4 regions of the Nostoc sp. UHCC 0302 genome follow, and region 2 is predicted to be linked to each of the others. Evidence: riboswitches for the same ligand, from Rfam matches in the RefSeq annotation. Region 2 holds a riboswitch; each other region holds the start of a gene.
The links. A riboswitch is a leader RNA that binds a small molecule or an ion and turns the genes downstream of it on or off. The one in region 2 is predicted to bind cyclic di-AMP.

Region 1: linked by a shared signal. The riboswitch ahead of WKK05_RS01355 (universal stress protein) and the one ahead of WKK05_RS04945 (glycosyltransferase) in region 2 are both predicted to bind cyclic di-AMP.
Region 3: linked by a shared signal. The riboswitch ahead of WKK05_RS24650 (hypothetical protein) and the one ahead of WKK05_RS04945 (glycosyltransferase) in region 2 are both predicted to bind cyclic di-AMP.
Region 4: linked by a shared signal. The riboswitch ahead of ntrB (nitrate ABC transporter permease) and the one ahead of WKK05_RS04945 (glycosyltransferase) in region 2 are both predicted to bind cyclic di-AMP.

The regions. Positions count from the first base shown of each region.
Region 1 is NZ_CP151099.1:316,759-322,041, forward strand. Features, by position in the region: gene WKK05_RS01335 (MFS transporter) at 1-1,192, opposite strand, end outside; gene WKK05_RS01340 (chlorophyll a/b-binding protein) at 1,711-1,923, shown strand; gene WKK05_RS01345 (chlorophyll a/b-binding protein) at 1,965-2,177, shown strand; gene WKK05_RS01350 (chlorophyll a/b-binding protein) at 2,311-2,514, shown strand; gene WKK05_RS01355 (universal stress protein) at 2,822-3,442, opposite strand; cyclic di-AMP (ydaO/yuaA leader) riboswitch at 3,681-3,892, opposite strand; gene WKK05_RS01360 (ABC transporter ATP-binding protein) at 3,909-4,778, opposite strand; gene WKK05_RS01365 (ABC transporter substrate-binding protein) at 4,830-5,283, opposite strand, start outside.
Region 2 is NZ_CP151099.1:1,185,136-1,190,418, reverse strand. Features, by position in the region: gene WKK05_RS04950 (glycoside hydrolase family 31 protein) at 1-2,226, shown strand, start outside; cyclic di-AMP (ydaO/yuaA leader) riboswitch at 2,302-2,540, shown strand; gene WKK05_RS04945 (glycosyltransferase) at 2,701-3,978, shown strand; gene WKK05_RS04940 (filamentous hemagglutinin N-terminal domain-containing protein) at 4,065-5,283, opposite strand, start outside.
Region 3 is NZ_CP151099.1:5,678,664-5,683,946, forward strand. Features, by position in the region: gene WKK05_RS24640 (LysR family transcriptional regulator) at 1-474, opposite strand, end outside; gene WKK05_RS24645 (hypothetical protein) at 1,188-2,450, opposite strand; cyclic di-AMP (ydaO/yuaA leader) riboswitch at 2,604-2,769, shown strand; gene WKK05_RS24650 (hypothetical protein) at 3,043-4,221, shown strand; gene WKK05_RS24655 (HEAT repeat domain-containing protein) at 4,290-5,283, opposite strand, start outside.
Region 4 is NZ_CP151099.1:322,323-327,605, forward strand. Features, by position in the region: gene WKK05_RS01365 (ABC transporter substrate-binding protein) at 1-717, opposite strand, end outside; gene ntrB (nitrate ABC transporter permease) at 899-1,750, opposite strand; cyclic di-AMP (ydaO/yuaA leader) riboswitch at 1,849-2,043, opposite strand; gene WKK05_RS01375 (HAMP domain-containing sensor histidine kinase) at 2,448-3,746, shown strand; gene rnc (ribonuclease III) at 3,805-4,488, opposite strand; gene WKK05_RS01385 (hypothetical protein) at 4,697-4,855, opposite strand; gene bchD (magnesium chelatase ATPase subunit D) at 4,963-5,283, shown strand, end outside.

The sequences.
Region 1 (5,283 bases), 870 kb from region 2:
CTAGCTTATCAGCTTGTTGCGTAACTTTGTCTTTGGCGGTGGTGAGCGATCGCAATATCTTTTCCACATCCAAATCTGACAAATCAGTCCGTCCTAACGCTATACCAGTTAGGGCGGATATTCCTTGCTGGATTGACTGCTGAATTGGGCCTGGGGTAGACTTTTGGTCGGCTTGTTTGGAGCCTTGTGTTTCGGCTATTAACCGTTCCAGCTTGGCGTTGAGTTCATCTGTCTTGCTTTGTCCGGGTGGAAGCGATTTGAGATAGTCAACTAATTCACCCAAACGGTCTTGACCAGGTTGTTGCTGACTCACCACCTGCTGCCAAACTTTATACAAAGTATCAGCGATCCGGCTAACGTCTCGCTTAGAAAGGTCAGTGCGACTGCTGACTAATTCAATAAACTTCTGGCGGTCGATGTTGCGGAGGTCTGGAGAACCTGCGATCGCTTTCAATTGCGGGTCGTTGAGTAAATTTTCAAAGTCACCGCGAATCTTTGATAAATCTAGCTCTGCCGGACGTAGCCTCTCTAAGTAATCTTCAATATTTTCTCGGATACTTGTCGGGTCGATGGCACTCCCTAATTCTCGACGCACAGCGGCGGCGGCGGCTTCAGCTGTTGCGACAACTTGGTCGTTGACAGCCTTTGCTCCCAGTGCAGCAGTAGCAGTCCCCAGAATCGCCTGAAAACCGGAAGTTGCTGTGTTAACAACTGAGCCAATTAAGGAACCCACAGTTGTGGAACTGATCAAGAACAGTAACAAGAAGTATGCACCCCAAATCACCAATCCGAGAATTGCTCCCAGGGTTGGGTCTAAAATCACAAGACTCAATTTTACTGCCAAGAAGCTGGCGATTAACAGGGCGATCGTTACAGTAACTAATGTCCAAATCCCCACAGCCGTACCAATTTTGCGAATCGTACCGCCCAAACTTCCGACCTCCCCATCAGAATCCGAGTCAGACGGACGCCCCAGGTAGGAAATACCAGCTGCAAGGGAGAGATTGGTTAAAACTAATTGGAAAGCAAAAGCTAGGATCACACCAGAGATTAAAGCAACAAAAAAGCGTGGCCCTGAAACAAGACCTGATGCTTGTGTTGGTGTAATGCTTGTGGGATCTACTGTAGTAGCCTGCGCTAGCCATAATAATGGCTTGTAGAGTCCCAACATGATTTCCGTACTTTGGAACATTGTATTTCCTTCTTCTAAGATTAAATTTGGGGGATTAAGGATTTCGTGAGAAGCAAGTTTTAGTATTTAGTCTGTATCTATGGCAATACCTAACTCATGTAGCTTTCAGAATCCTGGAATTTGGGCTTTTAAAGCATCTCTCCAAAGTTTGAAAACTGTATCCAGCGGAAGATAGAACTTTTGTTATCTGCTGTTAAATATCTTGATCTTGATTAAATTCCCAGCACTATTACAAAGTAAAATAACTCACTGCTTCAATGCTGTCAGTTTTTAATTTTTAATTACTTAATTTAGAGTAATTTATTTTGTTTAAATTATAGTTGAGTTTGGGCTAGTTTACATTTATTTACAATTCTATTTTTTATCACCCCCTGAAGGTGGATTTGCCTACACCAATATATTTCTGATAATCGTCCCCAAGAAGTGCCTATGGTTTGTGCCTCTAGGCGGAAAGCAGCTTAGTAATAGACAGCTACATTAAAGTTAAAGCAAACAAATAAATTATTTAGGACAAAAAAATGGAAACTCGTGAAACTCGTCCGTCTACAAATCCACCACCAGTTGCTGTAACTTACAATGGTCGCGATCGCAATGAATTTCTTTTTGGCTGGACTCCTCAAGCCGAAATCTGGAATGGTCGTTTTGCCATGATTGGCTTTCTTGCCTATTTACTTTGGGATTTAGGCGGCTACAGCGTTGTTCGTGACGTTTTACATATAGTTGGATACTAAAAGATTAAACATAAAAGAGTTTAATTTAGGAGGAAAAAACAATGGTAAATCGTGAAACTCGTTCGTCTATAGATATCCCACCAATTGCACCAGAATACAATGGTGTAGACCGTAATGCATTTCTTTTTGGCTGGACTCCTCAAGCCGAAATTTGGAATGGACGATTTGCAATGATTGGCTTTCTTGCCTATCTACTTTGGGATTTAGCTGGTTATAGCGTTGTTCGTGACGTACTGAGGCTAGTTGGCTACTAGAAACTAGACTTCTTGCAAAATTTAAATAATTTTCAATGTCATTGTCAGGGGTTGAAAATGTCTTTTCCCTACACCCCTTTCAAAACTTGTCTATTAAAGACTGAAAGGTTACCAAATTTAAGAGGAAAAAACAATGGAAACTCGTCCATCTACTAATCCACCACCTGTTGCATCAGAATACAATGGCGTAGATCGCAATGACTTCCTCTTCGGCTGGACTCCTCAAGCCGAAATCTGGAATGGTCGATTTGCAATGATTGGCTTTCTTGCCTATCTACTTTGGGATTTAGCTGGTTATAGTGTCCTACGCGACGTACTAAAGCTAATTGGATATTAGCCATAAGTTAGGAGTTAGGAGTTAAGAGTTAGGAGTTAGTAGTTAAAAATTAACTGTTAATTCAAGACTAATAATTCCTAATTCCTCTAATTAACTATTTTAGGACATAGCCGGATTACCTTTAAAATGCTCTGCGTATCTTCGCGTTGAACAAAAGCTAAGATTTGACGTTGCTTTATAAAAAAGCTCTATACTGCATACAAACAAAAACTACTATAGTAGCGAAAAAGCCTCCTAAAATATAGGAGGCTTTTTTGTGCTTATATTGTGCTTATATGATGAAAATTACAGAAATTCTCAGCAGTGTTTACTCATCAATACAACTAGGAATACCCAAGACAGCACATGGAAAATTAGAACCTAATGCTTCAATCATAGGGTGATTTACAGATTTACAGCCTAAAAATAGTATATCGGCTGCTTCTAATGCAACAACTTTCTTAAGTTCTGTACTAATCGAACCAAACCTGAGATGGGATTTGAATGAACCCTGCCATTCTTCAGCCAAACTTCGTGCTTGCCAAAGAATTGTGTCTGCTTGCTTGAGAGGAGTTACCGATGTTTCGAGTTGTGGTTGAGTTAATACTAGTGTGAGAGACTGTGAGACTCCGCTAACTTGACACTCTAATGGACGTTCGTGGACTGGAAAAGTCAAGATATTTGGATACTGACTGCTTTGATTATCTTCTACTATGTAAACGGCTTGAACTGTGACTTGCGCGTTAGTAGCTAAACGTGTTTGGTGAGCAATCCAGAAGGCAATATCTAAAGCTGCATGACTGTTAGGAGAAGCGTCATAAGCAACAATTAAATTGACTGAATTTGCATTTGAAGCTTTTTTAGCAAAAGGTTTTTTTGGTTCTGGCAGCAACACCATTTGCTCAACTAAGTCGTCTCGACCGATCGCGCTTTGTAGGCGTGCTAACATTGGCTTAATTTTCACAGCTTTACTTCTCTCCATTGAAATGAATTACTAACGAGAAGCAGGGCAACCGATTTTAGATTTTGTCTTTGAAGTTCTGATCTAAAGAAGCCTTAGTTCATACTTCTCTCTTTGTCATTCCCCCATTATTCTTAACTAATGAGTAATAACTAATGACTAAAACCTAATTAAAATTCGGTTAAGGAACCCCAATAACAACTGGTATTACAGCCAAAGTTTTGGGGGTTCCTTCCATTGCCTACGGAGTTAGCTGACGGGCTAAGACTGGAAGGTGTCTCTCTCTCAAGAGTTGTAAGTATCGAGTTCTGAGCTAAAGATTAATACCTTTTCACTTTTTACTCTTAAATTGCCACTCTATATTAAGATACGCCCCACGTTATGGTTCCTCCGCTTCAAATCCTGCTTTCATAAATTTGAATTAGGCTACCCACTAAAAAAATCATAATCTAGCTCATTCGTCTTGAGTAAAATATCGATCCAGAAAATTGAGAGCGTGGTTACGGAGTTCAAAATATTCTTTTGAGTTTCGCATGGCAACGCGAGGATCTTCTGAAGGAGACGCTGAGCGAGGGTTAACGCGTGGATGCTCAAAAGGAACTTCTAATATCTCTCCTATGGTAGCAGCTGGGCCATTTGTCATCAATACGATGCGATCTGACATATAAATTGCCTCATCTACATCATGGGTAATCATCATTACTGCTTGGCGTTTGTTTTCCCAAATATCTAATACTTGCCGCTGCAATTTGCTCCGAGTTAGTGCATCTAAAGCCCCAAAAGGTTCATCCATCAACAACATTTTTGGGCGAATTGCTAAGGCTCTAGCAATCCCCACCCGCTGTTTCATACCTCCAGAAAGTTCATCAGGATACTTATCAGCCGCCGCCGTTAAGTTTACCATTGCCAAGTGTTCGTTAACAATGCTAATTTTGTCAGCACGATTAGCATTTTTTAGCACTTCGTCTACAGCTAATCGGATATTTTCTCGCACAGTTAACCAAGGCAGTAATGAATAGTTCTGAAACACCATCATTCTTTCTGCGCCTGGTTTACGAATTTCTTTTCCATCTAGCCGTACTGAGCCAGAAGTAGCTTTTTCTAAACCAGCAATAATCTTTAGTAGGGTTGATTTACCACAGCCTGAGTGACCAATTACAGAAACAAATTCATCTTCACGTATCGTAAGATTCACACCATTTAAAACGACAAAATTGTCTTTCCCAGGTGTTGGATAAGACTTGACTAAATTTTCAATTTCTAGAAATCCAGTGCGGGGTGTAACTTCACCCTGAGTATTGATAGGTGATGTGGTATATTCCATCATAAAAGGCTCCGAAAATAATTTAGTCATTAGTCATGTAAATTCGCGAATTTAAGACATGAAAAAACGAGTAGGAGCGTTAGCCCTAATAGCAAAACTATTTAAATATCCCGCTGGATCACTAGGATCAAAGCCTTTATTATCTATAAATACTCCTGGAGGTTCCACTTTGTAATCATCCTTGGGACACTGAATACCCATTTCAGTTGCTATCTCACGATATAAATCAGTTCTCCAGCCTTGTTCAGCTAATTTATTAGCATTTTTGGGGAATTCCTTAATTTGCCCCCATCTAGCTGCTTGTGTCATCAACCAGATACTTCGGGATCTCCACAAAAATGTTGAATGTTCTCCTGGCTGTTTAGGAAGGTTGTCAGGTATATCAAAGAAAATTGTGGTGTCAGCGGCTTTAATGGTGCGGTCTTTGCCATCGAACCCACCATAGTTGTAATTGCCGATAATTCCCGGCCCTGTCAACTTCGTAATTAGGGCATCCTTCTTTTTA
Region 2 (5,283 bases):
GAACTTGCAGAATTAGAAGTTTCTTTTCTTGCTGAAGATTTAGTTCGAATTGACTGGAAACCCGGAATCCCGCCAATCCCCTACGGAATTGTTCGCCACGAATGGCAGGAAGTAGAAACTCAATTGGCACAAACTGGTAGTAACTACTCTGTATCAAGTCGTGAGTTAAAAGTAATTATTGAAGTAGATGGTAGCCTGAAATTTTTAGATAATTCTGGGCAAATCCTGCGGGAAGAATTACCACCACAAAGCAAAGGTGAGGGATGGATTCATCAAGCACAACTCAGACCAGAAGAACACATCTACGGACTAGGAGAACGGGCTTCTTCTCTCAACTTACGCGCAGCCAAAGATGAGCAGCAACAAAGTAAAATTTATCGGATGTGGAACTATGACGCTGCTGGCAAATATACTCCTGGTGCTGATCCCATGTATCTCTGCATTCCTGTATATTTGGGGTTTCACTCATCTGGTAGTTATTTAATTTTCTATGAAAATTCTTTTGATGCCAATTTTACTTTTGCTGAAACTGCCACAGCTAACTTTACAGGAGGAGCGCTACGTTACTATTTTATTACTGGCTCACCCGCGCAACTCCTAGAACGCTACACTGAGTTAACTGGACGCGCTCCCTTGCCTCCACGTTGGGCATTAGGTTACCACCAATCTAAATGGGGATATCGTACCGAACAAGCAGTTAGAGAAGAAGCTAAAGCTTTTCAATTTCATAATATACCTTTGAGCGCGATTCATTTAGATATCGATTGTCAAGTTGGCAACAGAGCATTTACAATCGACCCAGAACGCTTTCCCCAATTAGCAAGTTTTACACAAGAACTTGCAGAGTTGGGAGTGCAATTTATCGCAATTCTTAACCCTGGAATTAAGTACAGCCGTGATAGCAACTTATTTCTTGAAGGACAGATATTAGATGGATTTTGCAAACTCCCTAATGGAGAACTAGTAGTTGCACCTGTATGGCCTGGTTGGTGTGTATTCCCTGATTTTACCAATCCCAAGGTTCGCAGATGGTGGAGTCGGCAGTATGCATACTTGCTAGATGTGGGTGTAGCAGGATTTTGGCACGATATGAATGAGCCAGCTGCTTTTATTATTTCAGGCGATCGCTCTTTACCCAAAGTCACCCAACACTTCATGGAAGGCAGAGGCGGGGATCATCGCGAAGCACACAATGTTTACGGTTTACTACAAGCTGAAGCAGGCTACGAAAGTTTGCGTCAATATCGCTCCGAACAGCGTCCTTTCATTGTTTCTCGTGCAGGTTGGGCAGGACTTCAGCGCTATGCTTGGACTTGGACTGGCGACGTTGAATGTAGTTGGCGGGCGTTGCGCCAAACTATATCAACCATAGTAGGGTTAGGGCTTTCCGGCATTCCCTATAGCGGCCCAGACATCGGTGGTTTCCAAGGAAATCCTGGTGGCGAACTTTACCTGCGCTGGTTCCAGATGTCAACCTTTCTCACTTTTTGCCGCACCCACTCTTCCAATAACGTAGAACACCGCACACCGTGGACTTATGGCGAACCTTATCTGAGTATCATTCGTTCATTTCTACAATTACGTTATCGGCTGCTTCCCTACTTTTATACTCTGTCTTGGGAAGCTACACAAAAAGGTTATCCTCCTGTGCGTCCCGTGTTTTGGTCTGCCAGTGATAACGCTGCACTTTGGGATGTCGAAGATGCTTTCTTGTTAGGTGATGCGTTGCTGGTTTGCCCAATTGTTGAAGCAGGGGCAGACTCACGCTCAGTCATTTTACCCCCAGGATGTTGGTATAATTTCTGGGATGATACTGTGATTGAGAATCAGCAACAAGTACATCTGCAAGCACCACTAGACAGGATTCCCTTGTTAGTGAAAGCGGGGAGCATCTTACCAATGGCAGAAGGCAAACAACTAACTCTGCATATATATCCACCTGTACAGGATACCAGTGTGAGTCAGCTGTACAGTGATGCGGGTGATGGTTATGGTGCATCCCGATTGGATCAATTCCAGATCACACAATCGGCAAACGGTTTAGAAATCACTTGGCAGGAACAGGGTGATTATCCTTTTCCTTACACAAGTGTGCAACTACATCTGCATGGCATGAAGCTACAGCAAGCTTGGGTAGACGATGCAGAAGTCTCTTTTGAGGGACAAAAATTGCAGTGCGATCGCTTTGGCAAAGTTCGCCTAGAAGCATTATCAGTAACTGTTTGAAGTGATTGTAATCACACTTTTTTTGTTCATCCGCTTGACTAAGCATAAGAGTATACGTTAATGTATGAACAAATATAAATCAGTCTGCCTAATCCACTATCTACCCTAAACATATTTGTTTACAAGAGTAGCCAGGAGCGGAGGAACCAAGTTTGGGGCGTATCTGGGGAAAAGTAAAGAGTTAGGAGTGAAGAGTTAGAAGTTATTAAATATGTAACTGGCAACTCATAGCTTGCAACTCACAACTTTTTGAAGAAGGACATCTCTCAGTCCTAGCCCGTCAGCTAACTTCGTAGGCATTGAGAGGAGATTGAACGAGCAGCATTCTTACAAGTAATGCCCTGTCCTCGTCAGTGTCCTTGGCTGGTAACTTTACGCTTCGTTGTACCTGCCCTTGGCCTTGAGAAAAGGCTAAAATCACCTTAACTTCTGGCGTCTGAGGCAGGATTAGTTGCCTTGAGGTAAAACTAGACTATGTTCCAGAATGACAGATACCGTATTGCCCTCATTTCAGTTGATGGCGACCCAGCCGCTGAAATTGGACAAGAAGAAGCTGGGGGTCAAAATGTCTATGTGCGTCAAGTAGGATATGCACTAGCGGAACAAGGTTGGCAAGTAGATATGTTCACGCGTCGCAGTAGTCTTGAACAAGCTGCGATCGTTCAACATAATTCAAACTGTCGTACTATTCGGTTAAAAGCTGGGCCAGCTGAATTCATTGGACGAGATAACTTATTTGAGCATTTACCTGAATTCATCACTCACTTTCAGCAATTCCAGCAGCAGCAAGGATTTTGTTATTCCCTAATTCATACTAATTACTGGTTGTCCTCTTGGGTGGGAATGGAATTGAAAAAGCTGCAACCGCTAGTTCAAGTTCATACTTACCACTCTCTAGGAGCAGTTAAATATAGAAGTATTAGTGATGTTCCCTTAATTGCTACCCAACGATTAGCTGTAGAAAAAGCCTGTTTAGAAACAGTAGACCGCGTAGTTGCAACCAGTCCGCAAGAGCAGAAAGATATGCGGATACTTGTTTCCAGCAAGGGACAAATTGAAATGATTCCTTGTGGTACTGATACTGATAAGTTTGGGAAAATTGAGCGGTCTGACGCACGAGAAAAGCTAGGAATTGCCCAAGATGCCAAAATGGTTCTTTACGTTGGTCGTTTTGATCGACGCAAAGGCATTGAAACCTTAGTAAGAGCCGTTGCTAAATCTAGTTTAAGAGGAGAAGCTAACCTCCAGCTAGTGATTGGGGGTGGTAGCCGTCCTGGTCAGAGTGATGGCATAGAACGCGATCGCATTGCCAGTATTGTCGCAGAGCTTGGGCTAGAAGATTGCACCACATTTCCTGGTCGTCTAAATGAGGCTATCCTCCCCTTCTACTACGCTGCTGCCGATGTCTGCGTAGTCCCAAGCCACTACGAACCTTTCGGTTTAGTTGCCATAGAAGCAATGGCTAGTCAAACTCCAGTAGTAGCTAGTAACGTTGGCGGATTGCAATTTACTGTTGTTCCAGAAGTCACTGGCTTACTTGCGCCCCCTAAAGACGAAGTAGCATTTGCTGCTGCCATAGACAGCATTCTCGCTAACCCGACATGGCGAGACCAGTTAGGTAAAGCAGCGCAGCAACGGACAGAAATCGCCTTTAGCTGGTATAGTGTAGCATCCCGATTGACTCAACTATATACTCATCTGCTGGCTCCAGCCGCATCTGTACCGCAGAGCCGAACTCGGATTGCAGCTTAATTTATACACATACTTAGTGTCTTAGTGGTTCAACAAATTTGTTATCGAACCATTAAGACACCAAGACACAGAGAAAACTTAATAGTTCAAGACGATGCTTGAGCTACATCACAATCAGTTGATTGTTGCCAAGAAGTATGGGGCGTGACGCTGGATGCATTAGCTATGAGAACTACCTCTCCCTTAGCATTGACTTCCCAACCGTTAGCTTCCACAATCGCTTCTGGGCTGGCTTGAGTGGGAATATTAGCGTTACTCACATTTTGATTAGAGGCACTTTCATTAACTTTATCGAGAGTAATCCAATCTGCTAGAACAGCATCAGCACTTAGGGGTTCTGTAGGGCTAGAAGGCACACCGCCGCGTCCAGTGATAGTAAAACTATTTTGATTTCGACCTACATTCGCTTTACATACTTGAGCTAGCTTTGGCTGAACCAGTTGAGTGGGCAAGTTGATTAATCTCTCGTTAGGGTTAACATCGGGGGTGGTGATTCTAATTACACCGTTTAGCCCAACCTGAGAACTGGCAGTAATATCACTAAATTGGGTCGGTTTTTTTCGAGGTTGCGTGCCGTAAATCCCAAAAGCTTTGATATCGACATTGCCACCTTTGCCTCCAAAAGCATTAGCGCTGATATCGCTATTTTCATCAGGTACAGCAACAATAAAACCATCAGGGGTATCAATTTTGATATTTCCTCCATTTCCACCACCACTATCATCAGTGCCTGCTGTAGTAGAGATTTGACTTTTATTGCGTAATTGCAGTAAGTTTTCTACTTGTAGTTTAATATTGCCACCATTACCTGATGTGGTTTGAGCAAGCAGTTTTCCTTCTCTATCTAGACGGATTTCGTCGGCTATGATTAACAGGTTGCCTGCATTTCCTCCTTCTAAAGCACTCACCGTTACTTGAGCCTGATCTCGTACATTCAACTGTTCTGTAGTAATAGAAATAGAACCTGCATCTCCACTACCCAAACTTCGCGCAAACAAGCCACTGGTATTGTCACCAACTGGTGCTTTTCCGCTTAGCTCTATGAAGTCAGAAGCATTTATGCTAAGAGTTCCTCCATTGCCTTGGCTACCTGGTTGAGTTCCTGCTACTATCTGCGCTCCATCCTGGACAATTAACTGCCTTGTCTTAATCGTTAAAGAACCTGCATCGTTGCTACCGTAAGTTTGAGCAAACAAACCGCTAGGAAATTTAGGAAGTGGTGAACCGCTCAGTTTTATTAAATCAGCGGTTACTTCTAAATTTCCTCCAATACCTGCGCTACCTTCGCGAGCAGATGCTGCTATG
Region 3 (5,283 bases), 3.9 Mb from region 2:
CACCATTTCTCTACCAGTCGTTAAAAAGCGATTATTCATCACAATTGCCAGATCCACCAATCCATCTTTAAGGACTTTTAAGGCGCGATCGCTACCTAATGATGTCACTCGCAATTGCACGTCTGGATAATCATGACAAAATTTTTGCAACACTGGTGGTAGATAAGAACTGCACAGCGAATGAATTGCTGCAATGCAAAGTTCTGGCTGCTTTCCGGCAATTAAATCTGCTAATTCTTCTGTAGCTGTCTGCCATTCTTGACAAATTTTCCGCGCACGGGGTAGCAAGCGTTCGCCTCCTAGCGTTAGCTTGGCATGATTTGTTCTGTGAAACAGTTCTATTCCCAAATCTGCTTCTAGTGCTTGAATTTGGCGACTGATGGTTGATTGAGTGACACTACATTTCCGCGCTGCTTGTTGAAAGCTGCCGGTTTGGGCGATCGCCAGAAAAGCTTGCAACTGCTCTAGTCGCATTTTTATGTAGCCTGAATTACATTTATGGGTTTCATTAACTTAGCGATTTTCTATTCACAATTTAGTAGAGTTTGTTACAGGTCTTTTTCCTAAAAGATTTTGATATAAATTTTTTAGGCTTGATTTTTCCAATGTTAATCGCCAATTATAATCTTTGCCGCGTATTTTTAGCTAAATATCTCTGGCAATAGTATTGATTATTTTTTTTAGCAATATAAAAATTTCAAGATATAACTTTGTTTACATTTCATGACATTTTGCCGCAGGCTTAACAATAATAAAGCCGAATAAGCTGTCAAATCATCCGAAGGTATGAGTATTCTATACAGCAGATTTCTAGTTGATGAAGTATCCAAATTAGATATTAAAGCCAAGTATAAAGCCTATTTTGCGTTTGAATTCTGAAGGCAGTTGCTACCCTTTGGGAAGCCGCCGCTCCGATGCCAGTTGCCACAAGTCGGGAAACCCGCCCAAGTCGCGACCTTTCGCTGCGCTTGCCCTGATGCTCGTACCCCTAGGGGGAAGCAAGCTACGCCTTTGGCGTCTCACGCCAAGGGCGAAGACTCGCTAACGGCTTGATACAATCGCTCATGAAGAGAACTCTTTGCTCAGACTTTCCGCGCTCATCCCCCACTAAAAGATTGCTGAATTTTAAATTCTCCATTCTTCTTGAATATTAATCCACTTGCAATTATGGTTTAAAGGATAAGTTCCTATTGTTTTCGCTCTAGGAAATTTTTAGGAAAGGGAATAGTGTCAATTTGCAAGCTTCCTTGTGATATATCAGTAACAAACTGCCCCACCGTCTCCCGTATATCCTTAAACGATTTACAAAACATCAATTTTTTGTCCATTTGAATTAGTAAATTACGAAGATTATCTTTTTCTTCTGTATTCTCATCTTTCAGCTTTTTTTCTAGTTCTTCTCTTAACAGATAATGAAAGTCTTTATGTTTAGAATCAAGATGAATAGACTCAAATCCAGTTAGGTGATGTCCTGCAAGATGGTCAATTTCTTTGATCCAAAATTCCAGTTCTGGATCTTCTAGTGCAGGACGAAGAAATGTCTCTTCAAGCTTTTGTCTATCTTTATCTTTTAAAAAAGATAAGGAACATAGTTGATAATACTCTTTCTTTTTTACTTCTAAAATTTTTTCAGATTGATAAGAATTCTTTAGAGACTGTTTTTTAACATTCTTTGTCACTTGATTGTGGAGGTATGTTCGAAGCTGATACACTGCTTCTTTTGCTTCCCGTCGGGCTTCTGCATCTGTCACATTTTTTTGGGTATTAAGACGTTTGTATTTAGCGATTTGGGCATAACTCATCCTGCCGTTCATCACCATATCCACAACTTCGTAATAAGATGGTGAAAATTGTTGCAATAAGTCTAGCGCAGCTTGAATTTCAACTAAATCATTTTCGATTTGCTTGTCTGTAATGGTAAATGTAGGCTCATCAGTTGTTTGCAACGAAATACTTTCTTTTTGTTCTGCCTTGTGTTGTAGCATTTTGAAGCTCATCCAACGCAGAAGAGGTGTCATGCTATTCACACCAAGTTCGGGAATACCATAGTTTATAACGGCAAGCGTGAGTATGGCCCGCCAAAGACAATCTCCAACTATTTCTTTTTGTTGCTTGAGCCGTTCGTCAGCTATGTAATCTTTGAGCCCTTGTTCGCTTTCTTGCTTGTGACTCTCCACCAGCCCTAACTGTAATGCGTAGCGCCTTGTAGCCTCAGACCAGCACCACCAGATAGAAATAGGGGCTTCCAAGAATGCTTTGAGCCGGGAATTAATTGGGGTTTCTAGTACCGATGCATCACGTCCAATCCGTTCAAGGAACTCGGAAGCAGATATCCCTTCCCTTGCTGCCTTGTCTTTGATAGCATCCCAAGCGTTCTGGGTAATAGATAAGCTTCTAACCATTTTTTTCTGTTGATTACCTGTCTCCTCTGCTTTCGTATTTTTTTTCATGGTTTATGAGTAGTGACTAAAATCTTATATAACTTATATAGTTATATAAAATAAATAATTACATAAGATAATTATAAAAATAAATATTTTAATAATTGTAAAAATAAATGTTCTCTGCTACATTAATGTAATACAACAACTATAAATACTTCAAAAACATATCTGCCTAATGCTGTTTTGCCTTATGTCTTTAGTTGCATAGGGTAATACGCAACGGAGGAACCAAATTATTGTGGGGCTAATGCTGTGATTTCTCCAGTATGGACACCTTTCAGTCCTAGCCCGTCAGCTAACTTCGTCGGCATTGAGAGGAGACTGAACAAACATCATTTTTACAGATGGTGTTCTATTCAGAATTTTTTGGTTTGTTGCTTTTTGAAAGTTTCCCGTAGTACTGATTTAGTAACTTAATAATCAAAAAAGCCCGAATTTCAAATTGCTACTATTGGAATTCGAGCTAAATATATGATTGCAATAACTTAGTTTATCTCGAAATATATAATTTCAGTTTTCGAGGTAATTAAGTCATTGCAGGTTAGTGATGAGAATAATTTTCAGATAGAAATTCACTTGTAAATAAAGGAGAATTACAATGGAAATGAATCTAATCAAACTTACATTACAAAATCAAAAGAGACAATTAAGAAAGCAAAGACTTTCTTTGAATATACCAAAAATTAAAAATCTACTTCGTACTCCATTTGTCAAAGTTGGTTCTGCTCTTTCTATAATGTCAATATTGTTAATTTTCTCACCTTTATTAAGTACAAAAGACTTCGATTGGTTTAATGTTTGGCAAAATATGGGTTTTAATTTGTTAGGTGCAGTATGTGCTTTTGTAGCTTTTGATATTGTTTTTTATCGTCTTAAAGAATTAGATGATCAGCAAGGAGTGAAATTGGATTGCTTTGATAAATACGATTTTATTAATACAATCATGGAAGCAAAAACTTTAAATAGATTTTCTCCTAATCCTGTTGTTCCTATCAGAATACTGGAAGTTTGGACAGAATTATTGAGGGATAGTGTTTACAAAGAAAAATTCGCTCAAGCTATTTTAAGGTATATTGAAACTAATGATAGTGAGATTGAGATTTTATTGCTTAATCCTGAGAATAAAGATTTAGTAGAAGCTCGTTGTTTAGAATTACAAGCTGTATCTAGTGAATTTAATAATATCGCAGAAAGAATTTATATAAATTTTCGAGAGATACAGAAAATAATTAAAAAGCTGGAAGAAAAAGGAAAACAAGACAAATTAAAAGTCAAATTATACAATACTAGTCCATCACTAGCTATTTATATGTGTGATCCAAATTTGTTTGTCACCTTCTTCCGTTCTGGAATGACGACAATGAGCAAGCAGTTAAAACTCCCAGTAGATTCTGCTGTAAGTGCATTTATTAACGAAAGATTTGAAGAGATATGGCAAGATACCAAAACTATATCTTTAGAAAATTGTCTGTATGTAACAGTAGACGTTATTAAACGGGGTGTAGTTTACAGAACTTATGACAAAGTAAAGTATATTTTATGCGACCAAGGTTATTATCTTCAAAATGCAATATTATTTAAAGATATTGCTAATATAGCAGATATCAATATCCGAATTAATAGCAAGGTATTTAAACCAAATGATATAGCTATGGATGACTTACCAGATATTGTGAAAAAACTTTTTCGGAGCAAATACTTGAATTACGGTGAGTTATTTATTTCGCTAGAATTACTTCAAGACAAAGGGGGAAACTGGATAAAACATAATTGTTAGTTTTCTTTTGTTAAGCTTGCATATTACTATTGAGGATAGAGAATTTATTTCATCTTTTGAAAAAAAAGTTACCACTCCGCCAGCGCGATCGCTACTCCTTTTCGCAACTCTGCTGTGAGTGCGCCATCATTTACTAATTCCTGCAATTTTTGATAAGCGGCTTCCCTGTCCAGATTTTTCAATGCAGCGATCGCATGGAGTCTCACTGATGCATTTGCATCTGCTAGTAGCAAAATCAAGGGTTCAATTGCCTGTATATTGCCTAACTGTCCTAAAGACAAAGCGATCGCACTTTTGATGCTAGAAATTTCTATGCTTGGATGCTTTGATTGCAGTATGTCTAGCAAAATATCTGTAGTTAATTGCTGCGACTTTTGGATTTGCCCCAAAACTGTCACAACTTCCAGCCAAACTGTCTCTGATTGGCTTTGATTAAATGCTTGTTGTAAATATTTTAAACTCGATTGTGTCTCCATCCAACTCAAAGCGCGGATGGTTTCAATCTGTAGCTTTATTGGTGTTTGTGGTGATATCAACACCTGAAATAATTCCTTAGCAGCATCCTGAGAATTCATCCTGGAAAGGGCAGTTGCTGCGGCACAACAAACTTCAAGATTAAAGTCATAAAGCTTAGATTGCAGTTTCGTCACCAAATTGAATGTTTCACATAAGTCGGGACGAAAACCTAAACCCAGTACTGCTGCACGTCTGACTGGAGCGGCTAGATCATCCAATGCATTCAACAGTATTGGTGGTACACGTTCGTCATGAAAGCTGCTGAGGGCTTCAATTGCAGCACTGCGGACTGCGGCTTGTGAATCTTGTACTACACTCAACAAAGCTGTGATGGTTTCTGTTTGGCGAATGCAAGAAAGCGATCGCACTGCTAAAAGCCTTGTATCTTCCTCTATTAAAAGTTTAGAGAGTGCGGGAATTGCCAGAGTACCCATTTGCCCCAATGCTGTAGCTGCGATCGCTTTGAGTTCTTCATCCTCACCAGTTTTCAACAATTCTACTAGAGGCGCTATGACATCTGGGTGCTGAAATTCGCCTAAAGTCTTT
Region 4 (5,283 bases), 860 kb from region 2:
CCGCACATTTGTCACCATCTGAGGAGGTGGAACAATGATGATCCGAAATTCCTTGAGGGGATCAACACCTGCGGCAGCGGATAAGTAGCGGACAAAATATTCATAAATCGCAGAACTTAGTACTACTGCCCAGACTTTGCCTTCTGGAGGCTGTTTGTCAAAGTAACCGCGAAAATCTTTGCCAAAGGCTTCTAGCGCACCATCGCCATATTGTTGTTTGTACTCGTACCACGGACGCAGCCCGAAATCCCACATGGCTTTGTCCATCGTCATGGCGTTACCGTGGCGGTGAATAGTCATGGCTGCACACAAGGGGGCATGACGTGCGCCTTCAGCGCCAATTCTGGCGTTGGTAACAGCACCAGATACCACGGGTGAAGCATCCAGGCGACCAAAAATTAAGCCGTCGCGGGAGGTTGCCCAACTTGCTTCCCGGTTGAGTTTGACGTTTAAACCATATTTGCGGAAGAAGCCTTTTTTCCAAGCGATCGCAAATGGCGCACAGTCATTAACAGGAACATAACCAACGGTAATATCAGATTTCTCTAAGTCTCCAGGTTTCACTACTGGTTCAACAGCTAAAGCTTCTTCAGTCAGCCCTTTAGCTGAGCGATCGCCTGAAACTGCACACGAAGATAGTGCTATTCCTGCTGTTGTTGCTCCTATTCCTTTAATAAAGTCTCGTCGATTCCAGGTATTCTGATTAATATCACCCATTTCTGTAGCTCCAACGGTGATTAATTGCTCACGCAAAGGTGCAAAGGCGAGCCAGTGCGTTGGGGAGACATCGCCGTGGGCGGGTTTCCCGACTTGTTCGCCTTGGTCTCCGACAGGAGAAGCAACTGGGGTAGCAAAGTTTTATTACGTCTTAGCAGTTGCGGCATTAGCCAAAATTTTGTTAGTTAGAAGTTGTCGGGCGGTGAGTAACTAATTCTTGAATTTTGCTGACGGCGAAATCCAGGATTAGCCCCGTTAAGCCAATTACTAACACAGCTAGGAAAACTGAACTTAAGTTTAAGCGACTCCATTCATCCCAAACAAAAAAGCCTATACCAATCCCGCCTGTAAGCATTTCTACGGCAACAATTACTAGCCACGCAATCCCTAAACTGATTCGTAAACCTGTAAAAATATAGGGCAAGCTAGCAGGCCAAATAATTTTTGTTATCCGTCTCCAACGAGGCATTTCTAGTACTCGTGCTACATCTAAATAATCTTTAGGAACGCTAGAAACTCCCAAGGCAGTGTTAATAATTGTCGGCCATAAGGAGGTAATAAAAATTACAAAGATAGCTGAAGGATCTGCCAAATTGAAAATTGCTAAGGCAATAGGTAGCCAAGCTAAGGGCGATACTGGTTTAAAAATTTGAATAATGGGATTGAGCGCCAGCATTGCCGGTTTGGACATCCCAATTAAAAATCCCAAAGGAATCGCTACTACTGCACCTAATAGAAAACCCAGCAACACCCGCCGTAGACTGGCAATCAGCAACCAACCAATTCCTAAGTTCCCTGGGCCTCTTTCGTAGAAGGGATTTAAAATGTAGTCTAAATTAGCGATTAGCGCCTCTGGTGGCGTGGGCATTAATTCATGGTTAGCAAGTGCCACAATCCACCACAACACGATTATTCCCAAGAAACCTAATATGGGTAGTAAGACGACATCTCTGGCGATCGCAGGTTTTGTTTTTTGCCAAGCAGCTTGTCCAGCTACCGCAACAATTGCAGCTAGATTTAGTTGAAATATCATTTCCCACCTCAACAGAGTTCAGTGCAGGTACAAAAAATCCGAGCAGTACCAGCCTTGGACACCGATGAGATCACAACATCATAAATAATGCTTTCTCTTCAGTCTCCTCTCAATGCCTACGAAGTTAGCTGACGGGCTAGGGCTGAGAGATGCCCCTCTCAAGAAAGTCAAGAGCAATGAGTTACTAACAACTCTATTACACTATCAACTTTCTATGAGATACGCCCCACGATGTGGTTCCTCCGCTCCAGCTGTTCTGCAATGTTATTTGCTGGATTAGGCTGACTTACTCAAAATGGATTAATTATATGGACTATAACATTATTACTCAGTAAAAACATCTGTCTTCTGATAATTTTAAACACCACATTCTTAATATTCTCTTTAGATTTCAGGAATAACTAAGTTTGTATTTTGTTTCGGTTATTACTGAACTCGCTACACAGCAAGCTAAACAATCCACTTAAGTTAAGCGTCAAAACTGTTACTTGCTTGTTTTTTAGGCTCGATATCAGACAAATATTATACAAGGTTTTTCCGTGTTACGGTTAATTAATGTATCTAAAATGAAGAATAAGTAATATCTATTTCTTTTGGTAGGTGATACATATCATTTATTTTGGTAAAAACTCCCAACGCTGGTTAAACTAATTGCATATGGAGTTTACTCATCTATCTCATTGCTGAATTTAAGATAATGGATTTTAGTCAAACACTGGCTGAAAAAACGGATACTATCCTTAATAAATGGATTGCAGCAGTTCGCCTAGATAGACGAATCGAGAGTGCAGATGATCTATCATACTCAGCAATCCGAAATCATATCCCTGATGTTTTGAAAGCAATGGTGACAGTGCTTTCAAAATCGCAGGATAATGATATTCAGTCGATAGTTACTGCCAGTTTTCAGCACGGGGCTATTAGAGCCGAACAAGGCTATGATCCAGCAGAAATTGCCAGAGAATATCACTTGCTAAGAATGGTAATTTTTGACACCATTCAAGCAGACTTACTCGTAGGAACACCGTTAGAAATAATCCGTTCTATGCGTTTGATTGACGCTATTGTAGACGAAGCGATTACTCGGTGTTTTAAGAGTTATGTTGAAGAGCGCTTACGAGAACTACAGTATCTACATGAATCATTAACGCTTCATAATGAAGAACTTACTCGTTTAATTAACGCTAATCAAGAGTATGTTTCGCAACTAGCCCACGAATTAAAACATCCTCTAACTTCCATTATTGGTTACTCGGATCTGTTTTTACGCCAAGAACGACGAAAGACTGAGACAAAAGATAACTATGCCAATCTAGAACATATTGAGCGTGTGTTACGCAATGGCAGACAATTACTTCACCTGATCAATAATGTACTAGAACTCTCGCGGTATAATGCAGGACAAATAAAGTTCCAACTAGCACCCACCAATGTACCTGAAATAATCAATAGTGTTCGGGAAATGTTAGCACCTTTAGCTATTGGTAAAAATTTACAAATCATGGTGGATTGCGATCGCGCTCCTGAAGAGATATTCACAGATTCGTTTTTATTGCAACAGATTCTTACAAACCTTGTTAGTAATGCTATTCGCTATACAGAAAAGGGAAGTATTAGTATAGTGTGTCACTTGCTGGATAGTGATACAAAGGCGATCATGCCTATTTTGCCAAGAAATGTTCTTTTAGAAAATTCTTTCCCTGTGCTTGGAGAGAACAAGACAACATTTCCAGAAAAACTGTCGGATAATAAAGCTTACCTTGCGATCGCAGTTTCTGATACTGGAATCGGGATTGCACCAGAAAACCAAACCCAGATATTTGAACCCTACTTTCGCGTGAGTACTAATAAATCTTACCTTCCTGATAGTACAGGGTTAGGTTTGGCGATCGTTTCTCGCTTAGTGCAGTTACTGCAAGGTCAAATTCACCTGTTTTCTCAGTTAGGGGTTGGTTCAACTTTCACCGTGATTTTACCCTTAAAATTAGAAATATAACAGAGTTTATTTCGCGCCATGATAAATCTGCATCTTGGCGTTAAATTAAACATCATTTTTACAACAATCCTTGTTTTTTCAACTTAGCTAGCGCATCTTCAGCAGCAGCTTTCTCTGCATCTTTTTTGTTGCGTCCCTTACCTTCTCCATAACTTTTTCCATCAACTAATACTTTAGCGATGAACTCTGGTGCATGAGACAAACCGCCTATTTGTTCTGTGAAATATTTAGGGGGAGTTGGCGTAATATTACGTTGTACCCATTCCTGAAAGCGATTTTTTGAGTCTACGTTAGAACGAGATACAACAATTTGCTCAGATACAGAATCAAACAGTGGTTCTATAACAGCACGAATTGCCTCAACATCTCTATTATTATCCAAATAATAAGCGCCAATTACTGCTTCAAAGGTACTGCTAAGTAAATTGGGATTTTGGTAGCCTCCATCTCGAATTGCACCTTTTCCTAGCCGCATCCTAAAATCTAAACCTACCTCAATAGCGAACTTTGCTAGTTGCTTCTCATCTACCAATGCAGAACGCCGCCGCGTTAATTCATCTTCTCCTCTTTCTGGGTGACGACGATAAAGATACTCGCCACTTAAAAAGTTCAGCAAAGCATCACCGAGAAATTCTAAACGTTCATTGTGTTTGCCTTCACCAGGATTTTCATGGACATAGGAACGGTGGGTAAGCGCACGACGTAACAATTTTTCTTCATTAAATGTTAGAAGTTTATGCATTTTTAGATTTTGTCTTGTTGCAGAAATAGATTGTTGAGATACTATACAGGATTTAACTATTTTCAAACATGAAAAAACCGCAAATAGCGGTTAGGTTTTAAAAACCCATCTTTTCTGAAACTGGGTTTTTAAAAGCTATTTTAGGCAGCCAGTTTGCCTAAATCGATTAAAAATAATTCCTGACCTTGCTTTTGAACTTTCCCATCCTTTACAGCAGCATCAACAAACTAACCAAAGCTTTTAAATTTCTTGCCATCAGCCGTAGAAATAGATGAGTATCCTTATGGTCATCCTCCTGGAAAAAGTTTAATTCTATGAGTCTGTGATATTCCGCTGGTGTGAAGCGTTTAGCCTGAATAATACTCATAAATCTTGCTCCTAAATAAAAGACGATCACCTTCATTCCCATCACACTTATTCTAAATGTGTCAGAAATTGATATGCTAAAGGCCTAGACTAACTATTATTCAAACCATGCCTGCGCCCACTATAAACCCTACTATCACAGCGTTTCCCTTGACAGCCGTAGTCGGTCAAGAAGCGATTAAATTAGCCTTGCTGTTAGCAGCGGTCGATCCAGGTTTGGGGGGAGTTGCGATCGCAGGTCGTCGCGGTACGGCAAAATCTGTGATGGCGCGTGCTATCCATGCTCTATTACCACCAATTGAAGTTGTCAAAGGCTCAATAAGCAACTGTGATCCCAACCATCCAGAAGAATGGGATGATTATCTGTTGGCAGAATATGCCGGAAAAGACACTGAAGATATCCCTACTGAGATTATCCCTGCACCTTTT